Methylobacillus flagellatus KT: one gene and its partner. Each later gene encodes a partner of the first gene's protein in a complex. Links are inferred from orthologs where the notes say so. Each region holds a gene or a part of one and is shown on either strand. Other genes may lie near its edges.

What was found. The genes of interacting proteins can lie anywhere in the genome.
Region 2: the proteins of tldD (region 1) and pmbA are in contact, whole or in part, in a solved structure (PDB 5NJ9), measured with the Escherichia coli proteins. The link is inferred for Methylobacillus flagellatus KT from one-to-one orthologs.

Annotation. Positions count from the first base shown.
Region 1 is NC_007947.1:1,870,566-1,878,833, reverse strand. The notes cover bases 3,048-6,043. They hold tldD (metalloprotease TldD), read right to left. Parts: upstream 5,286-6,043; coding sequence 3,810-5,285; downstream 3,048-3,809. Other genes in these bases: MFLA_RS08935 (carbon-nitrogen hydrolase family protein), read right to left, coding at 5,502-6,043; MFLA_RS08945 (DUF2934 domain-containing protein), read right to left, coding at 3,452-3,730; mfd (transcription-repair coupling factor), read right to left, coding at 3,048-3,291. Outside these bases: more of mfd, read right to left, coding at 1-3,047; more of MFLA_RS08935, read right to left, coding at 6,044-6,359; MFLA_RS08930 (YhdP family protein), read right to left, coding at 6,425-8,268. UniProt on the Escherichia coli protein: Metalloprotease involved in CcdA degradation. Suppresses the inhibitory activity of the carbon storage regulator (CsrA).
Region 2 is NC_007947.1:607,423-612,950, forward strand. The notes cover bases 1-2,892. They hold pmbA (metalloprotease PmbA), read left to right. Parts: upstream 1-743; coding sequence 744-2,042; downstream 2,043-2,892. Other genes in these bases: yjgA (ribosome biogenesis factor YjgA), read right to left, coding at 103-645; MFLA_RS03000 (MlaA family lipoprotein), read right to left, coding at 2,116-2,853. Also shown: MFLA_RS03005 (class 1 fructose-bisphosphatase), read left to right, coding at 3,066-4,061; MFLA_RS03010 (AraC family transcriptional regulator), read right to left, coding at 4,466-5,374.

The DNA.
Region 1 (8,268 bases):
TTGCAGGAGCGCGATGAGCTTGGTCGGATCGAGATCCGCTTTCGGTGAAAAATGCAGCTGGATCGCGGAGTCGCTGGCGTCGATCTTATTGATTCCCAGGGCCTTGGCGGCAATGCGCAGGCGATGGCAGGCCATCAGGGCCTCGCCTTGTTCTGGCAACAGCCCGAAGCGGTCAATCAGCTCTTCCTGCATGGCGTCCAGCGCATCGTCGTCGCTGCAGTTGGCTAGGCGCTTGTAGAGCACCAGGCGCTCATGCACGTCGGGGCAATAATCGTTCGGCAATAATGCAGGCGTATGAAGGTTGATTTCAGTGGTGACGCCGAGGGGGGCCGAAAGATCCGGCTCCTTGCCTGCCTTGAGCTGTTTGACGGCGTGGCTGAGCATCTCGGAGTAGAGGGTGAAGCCGATTTCCTGCATTTCCCCGCTTTGGCTGTCGCCCAACAGTTCGCCTGCGCCACGGATTTCCAGGTCGTGCATGGCGAGATGGAAGCCCGCTCCCAGATCTTCGAGCAGCTGGATCGCATCCAGGCGTTTTTGCGCCTGCGGCGTGATATTGCGGTCAGGGTCGGTCAGCAGGTAGGCATAGGCCTGGTGGTGCGAGCGTCCCACGCGTCCGCGCAATTGGTGCAGCTGCGCCAGGCCGAACATGTCGGCGCGGTTCATGATGATGGTATTGGCCGTTGGCACGTCGATGCCGGTCTCGATGATGGTGGTGCACAGCAGCAGGTTGAAGCGCTGCTGGTAGAAGTCGCGCATCACATGTTCCAGCTCGCGCTCGCGCAGCTGTCCATGGGCGATGCCGATGCGGGCCTCGGGCAGGATTTTCTCCAGCTTTTCCTTCATGACGAAGATGGTGTCCACTTCGTTATGCAGGAAGTACACTTGTCCGCCGCGCTTGAACTCGCGCATGGCAGCCTCGCGAATGATGCCTTCGGAATAATGGGTGGCGAAGGTCTTGATCGCCAGCCGCTTCTGCGGTGGCGTGGCGATGACCGAGAATTCGCGCAGGCCTTCCATGGCCATGGACAATGTACGTGGGATCGGTGTGGCGGTCAGCGTCAGGACATCCACCTCGGCGCGCATGGCCTTGAGTTGTTCCTTCTGGCGAACGCCGAAGCGGTGTTCTTCATCGAGAATGACCAGGCCGAGGTTCTTGAACTTGACGTCTTTCTGGATTAGGCGGTGGGTACCGATGACGATATCGATACTGCCATCCTCCAGGCCCTTCAATGCCTGTGCCTGTTCCTTGGCGGTGCGGAAGCGGGAGATTTCGGTGATCTTGACCGGCCAGTCGGCAAAGCGGTCGCTGAAGTTGTGGAAATGTTGTTCCGCCAATAGCGTTGTCGGCACCAGCACGGCTACCTGCCTGCCACCCATGACGGCGACGAAGGCGGCGCGCAAGGCCACTTCCGTCTTGCCGAAGCCGACATCACCACAGACCAGTCGGTCCATGGGACGACCGGACTGCATGTCGCTGATGACGGCTTCGATCGCGGCAAGCTGGTCGGCGGTTTCCTCGAAGGGAAACCCCTCGGCAAATGCCTCGTAGTCATGCAGGCCGAGTTTGAAGGCATGGCCTTTGCGCGCCGCACGCTGGGCGTAGAGGTTGAGCAGTTCGGCAGCGGTGTCGCGTACCTGCTTGAGGGCCTTCTTCTTGGCCTTTTCCCAATGGCCGCTGCCCAGGCGGTGCAACGGCGCGGATTCCGGCGGGCCGCCGGAGTAGCGCGAGATCAGGAACAACTGTGAGACCGGGACGTAGAGCTTGTCGTCACCGGCGTATTCGAGCAACAGGAATTCGGTTTCGCCTTCGCCGAAGTCGATATTGACCAGGCCGCGGTAGCGACCTACCCCGTGCTGTTCATGCACGACCGGGTCGTGCTCGCGAAGCTCGGAGAGATCCTTGAGCATGCCTTCCGTATTGCGCTGCTTTTCCTTGTCGCGGCGGCGCTGCTGGCGGACAGTGTTGGCGTAGAGCTCGGCTTCGGTAATGACGGTGATGTCGTCGACCCTGAAACCGCCATGCAAGGGACTGATGCCGAGCATGACAGGAGCGGTGCCTGCCTGGAAGGATTGCCAGTCCTCGGAGGTTTCATAGGAGATGCCGTGGTCGTGAAACAGCTGCGCCATGGTTTCGCGGCGTCCCAGGCTTTCTGCGGCAATGAGGATGCGGCCCTTGAAGCGGCGGATGTAGTCCTTCAGTTTATGCAGGGGCTGCTCCGAGCGGCGCTCTACCTCCAGCGCCGGAAGCTTGCTGTCATTATCCAGGCTGAGCTGCATCCTGGCCCAGGCGTGGCTTTGGCTGAAGAACTCCTCAGCCTTGATCAGCAAGGTTTCTGGCTTGAGGATGGGGCGCTCGGGGTCATGCGCCAGCTGGCGGTAACGTGATTGCGCATCATGCCAGAAGGCCTGCGATGCCAGGTCGAGGTTGCCGTGCAGGCACAACAGGGCGTCAGCAGGCACATAATCCAGCAGTGTCGCGGTCTGTTCGAAAAACAGGGGTAGATACCATTCGATACCGCCACTGGCGATGCCTTTGGAAACATCCTTGTAAATACGGCTGCGCGAGGGATCTCCCTCGAACATTTCACGAAAACTCTGGCGGAAGCGCGCGATACCGGCTTCATCCAGTGGAAATTCCTTGGCCGGCAGCAAGCGGATATCGGCAACCGGATACAGGCTGCGCTGGGTATCGACATCGAACGTACGGATAGTCTCGATCTCGTCATCGAACAGGTCCAGACGATAAGGCAGGGCGCTGCCCATCGGGAACAGGTCGATCAGCCCGCCACGCACGCTGAACTCCCCGGGACCCATGACCTGGCTGACATGGTGGTAGCCGGCATTGGCACATTGGTTGCGCAAGGCCTCAATGTCCAGGGTCTGTCCCTTTTTCAAGATGAAAGTATGGGCTGCCAGGTAGGCCTTGGGCGGTAAGCGCAACAGTGCTGTCGATATCGGCACGAGCACGATGTCGCAGCTGTTCTGGCTGATCTGGTACAGGGTTGCCAGCCGCTCGGAAATCAGGTCCGGGTGCGGCGAGAAGTGGTCGTAGGGCAAGGTTTCCCAGTCCGGCAGCAGGTGCACGCGTAGCTGCGGCGCATACCAGGGAATTTCTTCCAGTAGGCGTTGTGCATCGAAAGCGTTGGAGGTGACCACAACGATAGGCGCCTTGGCAGAAGTCTCTGCACGGTGGGTGGCGAGTTGTGCGAGTGCCAGGCTATCGGTGCCGGGCGTCAGGGGATTGATCCGGCTCGTTTGGCCGGGTGCCGGAATGGGCAGGGAAAACTGCATTGCTTTGCCGTGAGGGATTGGATAAACGGCCTATTATAGCCTTTTCGCTTGCCAGGTACGCGAATACTGGCGTCTGGCGTGATGATGGCGGGATATGACAAGTGGCACGCCAGGCTGTCCGCTCGCGGACAAGCTGGGGCCTGAAGTGCAAAATTGCGTGCTACTTGCTGAGCAGCTTGTCGATCTGGGCCTCGGCTGCCGTCCAGTATTCTACCGGGCTGCCCGCAAAGCCATTGCGTTCGGCAAGAAAATAAGCGGCTACTTCCACCATGCGGTAGCGCTCTTCCGCGCTGATCTGGGAGGAGGGCGCAACGGCCTTAGTTTTGCTTGAACTGCTCTTTCTGGGGGTCGTGGTCTTCTTGGGGGCTGCCGCTGGTTTAGCCGCCGCGGCGCGGGTAGTGGCAGGTTTCTTTGCAGTGGTGCTCTTGGGTGTAGCCATTTCGGTTCCTTTCTCGTGGTCGGGACTTCCGTTCTGCTTGGAATAGGGGGAGAAGGCGGTAACCTTCGGCACCATCATATTAAACCGTTCCACCCACCGTCAAGCCGTCAATGCGCAGGGTGGGCTGGCCAACGCCGACCGGGACGCTCTGGCCTTCCTTGCCACAGGTGCCGACGCCGCTATCCAGGGCCATGTCGTTGCCGATCATGGATACGCGCGTGAGCACGTCCGGGCCATTACCGATCAAGGTCGCGCCCTTGACCGGATAGGCGAGCTTGCCGTCCTCGATCATCCACGCTTCGGCTGCGGAAAACACGAACTTGCCGCTGGTGATATCCACCTGGCCGCCGCCGAAGTTGGTGGCATACAGGCCTCTCTTCACCGACTTGATGATTTCCTCGGGCGCCATGTTGCCGTTGAGCATGTAGGTGTTGGTCATGCGCGGCATGGGGATGTGGGCGTAGGATTCACGACGCGCGTTGCCGGTGAGCGGCATGTTCATGAGACGGGCATTGAGGCTGTCCTGAAGGTAGCCGCGCAGGATGCCATCCTCGATCAGCACGGTGCGCTGGGTCGGGTTCCCTTCATCGTCGATGTTGAGCGAGCCCCGGCGGTTGATGATGGTGCCGTCATCCACCACGGTAAGGCCCTTGGCGGCGACCTGCTGGCCGATCGCATTGCTGAAGGCGGAACTGCCCTTGCGGTTGAAGTCTCCCTCCAGCCCGTGTCCGATCGCCTCATGAAGCAGGATGCCGGGCCAGCCTGGCCCGAGCACGACAGTCATGCTGCCAGCAGGAGCAGGACGGGCTTCCAGGTTCACCAATGCCTGGTGTACGGCTTTCTGTGCGTAGTCCTGTAGTACTTCGTCAGTGAAATAGCGATAGTCGAAGCGCCCGCCGCCGCCGGCGGAGCCCTGTTCACGCCTGCCGTTCTGCTCGGCGATTACCTGGATGGAAAGACGTACCAACGGGCGCACGTCCGCCGCCATGACGCCATCATGGCGCGCTACCATGACCACCTCATACTCGCCCGCAATCGAGGCCATGACCTGGGTGATGCGCGGATCCGCCTTGCGGGCGTACAGTTCCAGGCGCTCCAGCAGCCTGACCTTGGCTTCGGCGCCCAGCGACGCAATCGGGTCTTGCGGCAGATAGAGTTGGGGAGCATTGACGCGCTGTACGGCCTGGCCCTGTCTTTCTTCGCCAAGTGCTGCAATTGCGCGAGCGGCATTCGCTGCCTGTTTCAGCGCGGGCAGGCTGATGTCATCAGAGTAGGCGAACGCGGTTTTCTCGCCGCTCACTGCGCGTACGCCGACGCCTTGGTCGATGCTGAAATGTCCCGACTTGACCTGTCCTTCTTCCAGCCCCCAGCTTTCTGCCCGGCTGTATTGAAAATACAGGTCGGCGTAATCCACCTGGTGCGACATGATGTTGCCGATCACGCCCTGCAAATGTCCGATATCCAGTCCGCTGGGACGAAGCAAGGCTTCGGTCGCGGTATGGAAATGCGAGTCGGTGGCAGGACTGGAGGCGGTCGGTAATGTATCGGGTTTCATGGCATTACATCTTCAAGGTTGCATTGACGCCATCATAACAGCCAGCTGAGATGGCGGAATATAAGTATTTTCTGTAAATGGCGGCGATTGGCTGCTTTTTCAAGCACGACAGCCTGGTTTTAGGAATGTCGCGTGCAGATCCTCATGGGAGACGGTGCACAGTCCCTGCAAGTGATTCAAGAAGTCAAGGCGACCACGGCGGAAGCGCATGCCTTTTCAAAGCTTGCGGTGTTTTAATGCTGGCAGGCTCTTGCGCAGACTTTTCAGGTAGGCGGTATTGATGGAGGAAATCACGATGCCTGAGCCGCGCGGCAGCCTGTCCTGCACGACGCCCCACGGATCCACGATCATGCTGTTGCCATGTGTCTCACGCCCGGATGCATGATAACCGCCCTGGCCTGGTGCAATGACGTAGCAGAGGTTCTCGATTGCACGCGCCCGCACCAACGTTTCCCAATGCGCTTTGCCTGTCGTCTCGGTAAAGGCCGATGGCACGGCAATGATGTCGACTTCCCCCATGGCGCGGTATAGCTCGGGAAAGCGCAGGTCATAACAAATGGAAAGCCCGAGCTTGCCAAAAGGCGTGTCTACGGTCACTACCTTGTTTCCAGGCTCTATGGTTTTCTTTTCCTGGTAATGCTCGTCGCCTTTCTCGAATCCGAACAGGTGGATTTTATCGTAGCGTGCCACTTGTTTGCCCCTGTCGTCGAAAACCAGGCAGGTGTTGCGCACCTTATCCGGGTTCCCGCATTCCAGCGGTACCGAGCCGCCGATGATCCAGACCTGGTGTTTCTTGGCCGTCTTCGAAAGAAAGCGCTGGATGGGGCCGCTGCCTTCCTTTTCCCGGACGGCGACCTTGTCGGTATCCTTGAGACCCATGATGGCAAAGTATTCCGGCAAGGCGATTAACCTGGCCCCCATGTTGACGGCAATTTCGATCAGGCGCTCCGCCTCGCTCAGATTGGCTGCGACGTAGGGCCCTGAGGCCATCTGGATGGCGGCAATGCGGTGAATGCCAGGGATGGAGTTCTTGTTCTTGCTCTTGGCAACTTTTTCTCTTGATTTGATGGCCATGGTTCGTGATTCCGGACGGACTATGAATTGTCAGCTTGGTTTGTTGCATTTGTAAGTGCCGGTTGTCATCTCCCTGGCAGCATGGGTGTCTGGTCGGCATTTTCGCGCCTGCTGCCCGCCTCGACTTCCACCGGGTTGTCCCAGGTGCCGACGAACTCGTACTCCGAAGATGCGATCTGGTTCAGTGGGTCTTTCAGCAGCTTCTGCGCGAGGTAGGTGGCTGCACCCACGACAGGGCCGCCTGCCAGCGCGGCAATCGAGAGGCTGTCGCTGACATAGGGCGTTACCTTGACCTTGATATGCTGGGTTTCCTTCTGCAGGTTGGTTTCCCCGGTCATTTGCACCAGGGCGGTGGGACCTTCCAGGCGGAAATCGTCGCTGCGCATGATGCCTTCATCGATGCGCACGCTGGCGCTGATCTTGTCGAAGGCAAAGCCGCTGCTGAAGACATCGCGGAAATCGAAAGTGAGGCGGCGCGGCAGGTTCTGCAATGTCAGCACGCTGAACAGACGGCCTACGCCGGGCTGTATCTTGAGTATCTGCCCCTTGCGGACATCGAGCTGGAGATTGCCACTCAGTTTAGTCGTTTCGAAATCATGCGGGCTACCCGGCCACTTGAGCTGGCCCGTGAGGTTGGCCGAGCCATCCCTGATGGCGTTGGGATAACCGAATCGTTCCAACGTCTTGCCTACGTTGCTGATTTTCCAGTTGATATTGAGGCGGGTGTTGGGGGAGCGCTTCCAGTTGTGCCATTCGCCTTCGGCATTCAACTCGCTTTCCGGGGATGAGATGCGCAGTTTCTCTATGCTCCAGTCATTGTTGTGCTCGTTGGCGAGCAGCTCGAGTTTCCCTAGCTGCTTCGGGCCATATTCGAAACTGTCGGCGACGATATCCAGCGAGGGGTACTCATTGACATTGCTTTGCTGGCTGAATTGTCCCTGGGTGCGCAGCATGGCTGTGTCTGGTGTCGAAGATGGGATGCTCAAGCGCTTGAGGCGGGCCAGCACCTTGCCGTTCCCATGACTCAGCCACTGGATATCGCCAATCATTTCCTTGCTTTGTGCCTGCGCCTGCCAGCCATCCTTGATCGCGGTGGCAGCGAGGTTGAGGTCATTGATGCGGCGGTCGAATACGTCCAGCTTGCTGATGTACAGGTCAATATTGCGGATATCCACGCCATGACCAGATTGCTGACTGCTTTCCTTGGTCGCGATGGCCAGCGCCCGCCATTCATCGATATCCAGATGGTCTATCTTGCCATGTATCCTGATGCCCGCTTGCTGGGGGAGCGAAGGTGCAGCATTGAAGGCGATATCTCCACGCTCCAACTTCCAGCTGCCGTCGCCTTGCTTGGTACGGACAAACAAGGCGCCAAGGTTGTTGCCATATTGGATGGTGATGTTGTCCTGGCTGGGGGTGGGCTGTTTTTTCTCGATATGCAGGGGCACATTGTCGTTCATGGCCTTGTTGAGCGGGAAGGGCAGGCTGGATGTCATGCCCTGCAGGTTGGAGTCGATGACGAGATTGACGCCGTTCGGGCTGACAACGATATTGCCCTGCCAGTCGGCGGTGCCGAAGATGCGGGAGAAAATGCCATTGCCAAAACTGGCGCGCAACCCGGCATCACTGACCTGCCCGTGGGCCGTAATGTGGATGGCCTTGTCCTTGCCTGTGCTGAGGCTGACCTGCGCCGGTCCGCCGTACACCCAGGTGCTTATGTTCTGGCCGCTCACGCCATGTTCCGTGAAGTCCAGTTTGCCGTTGATGCGGCTTAACGGCGGGATGTCCTCGCTTGCGAGGCTACCGTTGGTGATGGTGTAGCTGCCCTTGACCTTGGTCGCGTTGGCGTCATGCAGCGGAATCTGCAGATTCAATGCCAGCTTGCCGGTACCGCTGGCTTGCAGTCCCT
Region 2 (5,528 bases), 1.3 Mb from region 1 along the record:
GCACAATCATGTGGGTTCGGTATCGATTTGCGCCTGGGGGTGTCGGGCAGCCAGACATCACATCGGGGCCGGCCTTACCCACCTGTCATGGCACTGATCTGATCAGTCAGCGCTGAGTTCAGTGCCGGGAGGTGGCGCTTCCGTAATACTGCGCAATAACTTGAACAGCTCGCGGCTGCTCTTGGGCGGCTTGCCTGCAGCATGCTCGCGTCTTGCATTGCGGATGAGGTTGCGTACCTGTTGCGCTTCCGTATTGGGGAATTCACTGATGAATTCCGACAACGCAGACTCATCTTCAATCAGGCGGTTACGCCATTGCTCCAGTCGGTGAAAGCGTGCATTTTCTTCAGTGTGCGAGCCTTCCCAGCGTTGCAGCTGCTCGACAATGGGGTCGGTATCGATATCGCGCATCAGACGGCCAATATATTGCATCTGGCGGCGCAATGCACCGTTCGATGTGATGCGCTTGGCTTCGTTGACGGCATCCAATAGGGCTTCCGGTAGGTCCAGCTTGTTGAGCTTGTCCCTTGGTAGCTCGGTCAATGTCACGCCGATGGCTTGCAGGGCATCGGCCTCAGCCTTGCGCTTGGTTTTGCTGACAGGCTCAATGCCATGTTCGGTGTTTTCTGTCTTGTCGGGTTTCATGCTGATGTATGATAGCAGTTTTTTGCAAAGAGACTCCTGTGAACGACCAGACAGAGCATGGTTCTCGCTTTTCATACACGCTGGATGAGCTGCAAGGCATGAGTGAAGAAGTCTTGCGCCTGGCAAAGGTGGCGGGCGCAAGCTCGGCGGAGGCCGAAGTCAGCTTGGGGATAGGTCAGAATGTCTCGGTCCGTATGGGCGAGACCGAAACCATCGAATACAACCGCGATAAAGGCATGTCGGTGACGGTTTATTTCGGCCAGCAAAAGGGGCATGCCAGCACTTCGGACCTCAGCGCCAGCGCACTCAGGGATACCGTCGCCGCGGCTTGCAATATCGCGCGCTACACGGCCCAGGATGAGTTCTGCGGCCTGGCCGACCCTGCCTTGTTAGCGCGTGATATTCCCGATCTGGACTTGCACCATCCGTGGGATATTAGCGTAGACGAAGCCTTGGCATTGGCGCTGGAGTGTGAGCAGGCGGCCCGTTTTGCCGATCCGCGCATTACCAATTCTGAGGGGGCTTCGGTCTCGACTTACGAAGGCCTGTTTTCTTATGCCAACAGCCATGGATTCAATGCCGGCTACCCCAGCTCGCGCCATGGTCTCAGCTGTTCGGTGATCGCCGAGTCGGGCGACAGCATGCAGCGCGACTATTGGTACACCAGCGCACGCCATCCCGGCGACCTGGATTCGGCACGCGCTGTCGGCTTGCGCGCCGGCGAACGCGCAGCGCGCCGGCTGGGACCGGGCAAGATCAAGACCTGCCAGGTACCCGTTCTTTTCGAGGCCCCGTTGGCATCTGGGCTGATTTCGCACTTGGTTTCCGCCATCTCCGGCGGCAGCCTGTACCGTCAGTCTTCCTTCTTATTGGACAGTCTCGGTAAACAGGTCATGTCCTCCCTCATGAGCATAGAAGAGTTGCCTCATATTCCCAGAGGCCTTGCCAGCTCGCCATTTGACAACGAAGGCGTGGCAACCCGCGGCAGGCTACTAATCAATAACGGCATCCTGGAAGGCTACATGCTCGGGAGCTACTCTGCCCGCAAACTCGGCATGCAGACCACGGGCAATGCGGGAGGCAACCATAACCTGGTCGTCCGCCATGGCGATCTTGACCTAGCCGGCCTGCTCAACACTATGGGAACGGGATTGTTGGTGACTGAGTTGCTCGGGCATGGGATTAATATGGTCACGGGAGATTATTCCCGCGGTGCGGCAGGGTTCTGGGTGGAGAATGGCGTGATTGCCTACCCGGTCGAGGAAATCACGATTGCGGGCAATCTGGCTGAAATGTTCATGAATATCGTGGCGGTGGGTAATGATGTGCTGGTGCAGGGGTCGAAGCAGACAGGTTCCATCCTCATCGAGCGCATGACGGTGGCAAGCGGCGAATAGTTTTCCTGATTCATGTTGCCTTAAATGAAAAAGCCACGCGGTGCGTGGCTTTTTCATTGGGTGTCGCAATGATTTATTGGGGCTCTGGCGGCGTTACTTCCTCGTCATCGTCGTCGAAATCATCGAATGACGATGCCTCGCCGGTGACGAACTGATGCCTGCGCTCCAGGTAGGCCTCGCGCATAAAGATGTAAGGATCCAATGCGGCATCGTCGATCAGGTCGCTGGCTGGCAAATACTGTGAGCGCAAGTCAATGAAGCTCAACATGCGCAGCTGGTTGCGCTCGCGCACATGGTTGGTATATTGGATCGGATCGAAGTAAAGCGTATCGATTGTCAGGCCTGCCGTATCGCGCAATGTGCTCGGGCCGAGGAAAGGCAGCACCAGGTAGGCGCCGCTACCCACGCCCCATTTGCCCAGGGTCTGGCCGAAGTCAGCCCTGTGGTTGGGCACGCCATCCATGGAAGCAACATCCACCAAGCCGCCAATCCCGATAGTGGAATTGATGAGCAGGCGCCCGGTGTTGTCCATGGCCTTGCCCAGTTCCAGCTGCAGAATATTGTTGACTAGCGACGTGAATGTACCGAGGTTTGTGAAGAAGTTGTTGACGCCCGTGCGGATCGGGCTCGGCAGGACTGCCTTGTATGCGCCTGCGATTGGTTTGAGAACGGCTTTGTCGGCAGTATCATTGAACTTGTAAATGCCCCGGTTCATACTTTCCAGTGGGTCTTTATTGGCTTGGGTCGCACAGCCTGCCATGCTGAGCGCAACTGCGACACTGATCGCAATCCCTGAAAATTTAACGCGCATACATCTGTCCTAAATTATTATTGAGTGTCTCTAATTCGACACAAACGGAATTCACTTTAACCGAGCGATTTTTAGTTGTCTATTGAATTCAACATAAGTCGGGCGCTAGCCAGTGCGACAGTTGCAAAAATGAAACAACTTCCCGTCGATTGGCAACTCAGTGTCGTCGTTGGAGAGATTGTGTCGACCTTATGAAAAGGATGTAGGAAAACATGCTGAAGCTTTCGGAATTTCTGGTCCAGCAGGAAAGGCAACATGCCGTTGCCGATAATGTCCTGACGCTGATACAGGATATCGCAGCCACCTGCCAAGCGGTAGCCCGTGAAATCAGATATGGTGCATTGCGGGGCAATATGGGAAGTGCTGGTCGCGAGAATGTGCAGGGTGAGGAGCAAAAAGCGCTGGACGTGATCAGCAACGACATTTTCACTGCGATGGCGTCAAAGCAGCCTCATGTCGCGGCTGTCGCTTCCGAGGAAATGGCGCAGGCGCAGGTGTTTGCCGGAAAGCAGGGCAAATACCTGTTGGTATTCGACCCTCTGGATGGGTCGTCCAATGTCAACCTCAATCTCTCCGTCGGCAGCATTTTCTCCATCTTGCCCGCGCCAGAAGGCTCGGTAGACGAAGCCTCGTTCCTGCAGGCCGGCAGTCGGCAGCTGGCTGCCGGTTATGCGTTGTACGGCACCTCTACCATGCTGGTGTTGACGATGGGGCATGGCGTACATGGCTTTACCCTGGATCCTGACCAGGGCGAGTTCTATTTGACGCACCCCGGCCTGACCATCGCCGCCAGCACTGAGGAATTTGCGATTAACATGTCCAACCAGCGCTTCTGGCAGCCGCCGGTGCAGCGCTATATCGCAGAATGCATTGCGGGCAGCAGCGGTCCGCGCGGCAAGGATTTTAATATGCGTTGGGTCGCTACCATGGTCGCGGAGGTCCATCGCTTGTTGGTGCGGGGAGGTGTATTTCTCTATCCGCTGGACAGCCGCGCTGTAGGAAGGGGTGGTCGCCTGCGCCTTCTTTACGAGGCCAATCCCATGAGCTTGCTGGTAGAGCAGGCAGGAGGGCTTGCTACGACTGGGCACAGGCGCATCCTGGATGTGGAGCCTGCGGGTCTGCATCAACGTGTGGCGGTGATGATGGGAGCGCGCGAAGAAGTGGAGCGCCTGCAGGATTATCATTCGTTCACCGATCCGACGGCGTAGCGTAAGTCCCTGGTCCTTACGGGGGGCGATGACTCCAGCCCGGCACTTCGCTGGACTGTGCCCAAGCCCGCCACATCAGGTCTATCAAGAACTTGGGCGCGTCCATCATATTCTACGCAGCCTGCCGATCCTGAACAGCCTGCTCGGTTACTTTCTGGGCCTGGTTGCCTGGTTCGCCGTCCATCTGGAATCCTCCATGCAAAGCCTCGCGTAATTGTTAACTGAGGGCATGGTCGGCTCGGCCGCCGGCTGGATATCGCACATGATCTCGCTTCGCCTGTTCAAGCCGGCTCAGGGATCAGCATGAGCCGAAAGCTCGGTACGCGGCCCTTGCAAGCCCTTGTCTGCATCTCAGCGCTCTCAAACAACGCCCATCTACCCTCGCCATGCAACCGTATTAGCCATCAGTGGGTCGCTGCGGCCGCCTCAAGCTGAGCCGGCTCCATCAAGGCAAAGGCCGAACGCATTTCACGTGCTTCCTCGCCGGGGCTGCGGCCAAACAGCCGCTTGAACTCACGATTGAACTGCGAAGGGCTTTCGTAGCCGACGCGGGCTGCGGCGCCCGCCGCGGTCACATTGTCGCGAATCATCATCAGCCGTGCCTGGTGCAGCCGCACCGACTTGATGTACTGGATGGGGGAGGTGGCAGCCACGGCCTTGAAATGCGCATGGAAGGCCGGCACGCTCAGCCCCGCTTCGCGCGCCAGCGTGTCCACGTCCAGCGGCTGGGCGTAGTCGTTGTGGATGCGCCGCAGCACGCGCGCGATGCGACCGAAGTTGCCGTGGTTGGCCAGCGCGGCGCGGATGGCGCCGCCTTGCTCGCCAAGCAGCACGCGAAAGCATAGTTCCCGCACGATGGCCGGGCCCAGCACCCGCGCTTCCAGTGTTGAGCGCAAGGCCCGCAGCAGGCGCACCGTGGTATCTGCCAGTGTGGCATCCAATGGCGTTGAAACGATGCCCGCAGGGGCGGCAGGCACCGGGCTGGCCTGTTGATCGACCTCGATGACCAGATCGGCCACGGCCGTCATGTCCAGCCGCACGGATACCGCCAGCAGGGGCTCCTCGGGGCTGGCATCGGTTTCGCTGGAGAAGGGCAGCGGTACCGACAGCACCAGGTAGTGCTGAGGATCGTAGTGGTAGACCCGGTCGGCCAGGTAGCCACGCTTGTGGCCCTGGCAGACGATGACGATGCTCGGTTCGTACAGTACCGGCGTACGTCCCAGGGGTCGGTCGGCACGCATCAGGCGCACGCCGTCGAGCAGCGAGCGGGTATGGCCTTCGTGTGGGGCCAGTTGTTGGATCAATTCGGACATTTCTGCCTGCCGCGACAGGTCGGGTTGTGTATGGGGCATCTCAGCACTGCCATCTATTAATGAAACGACGATGATTTTGCAGGATAAGGCCTGTTTAAGATAGGTGATAAATAGGATTAGGCAATGATGCAAGAGATATCGACCTAGTCCATTC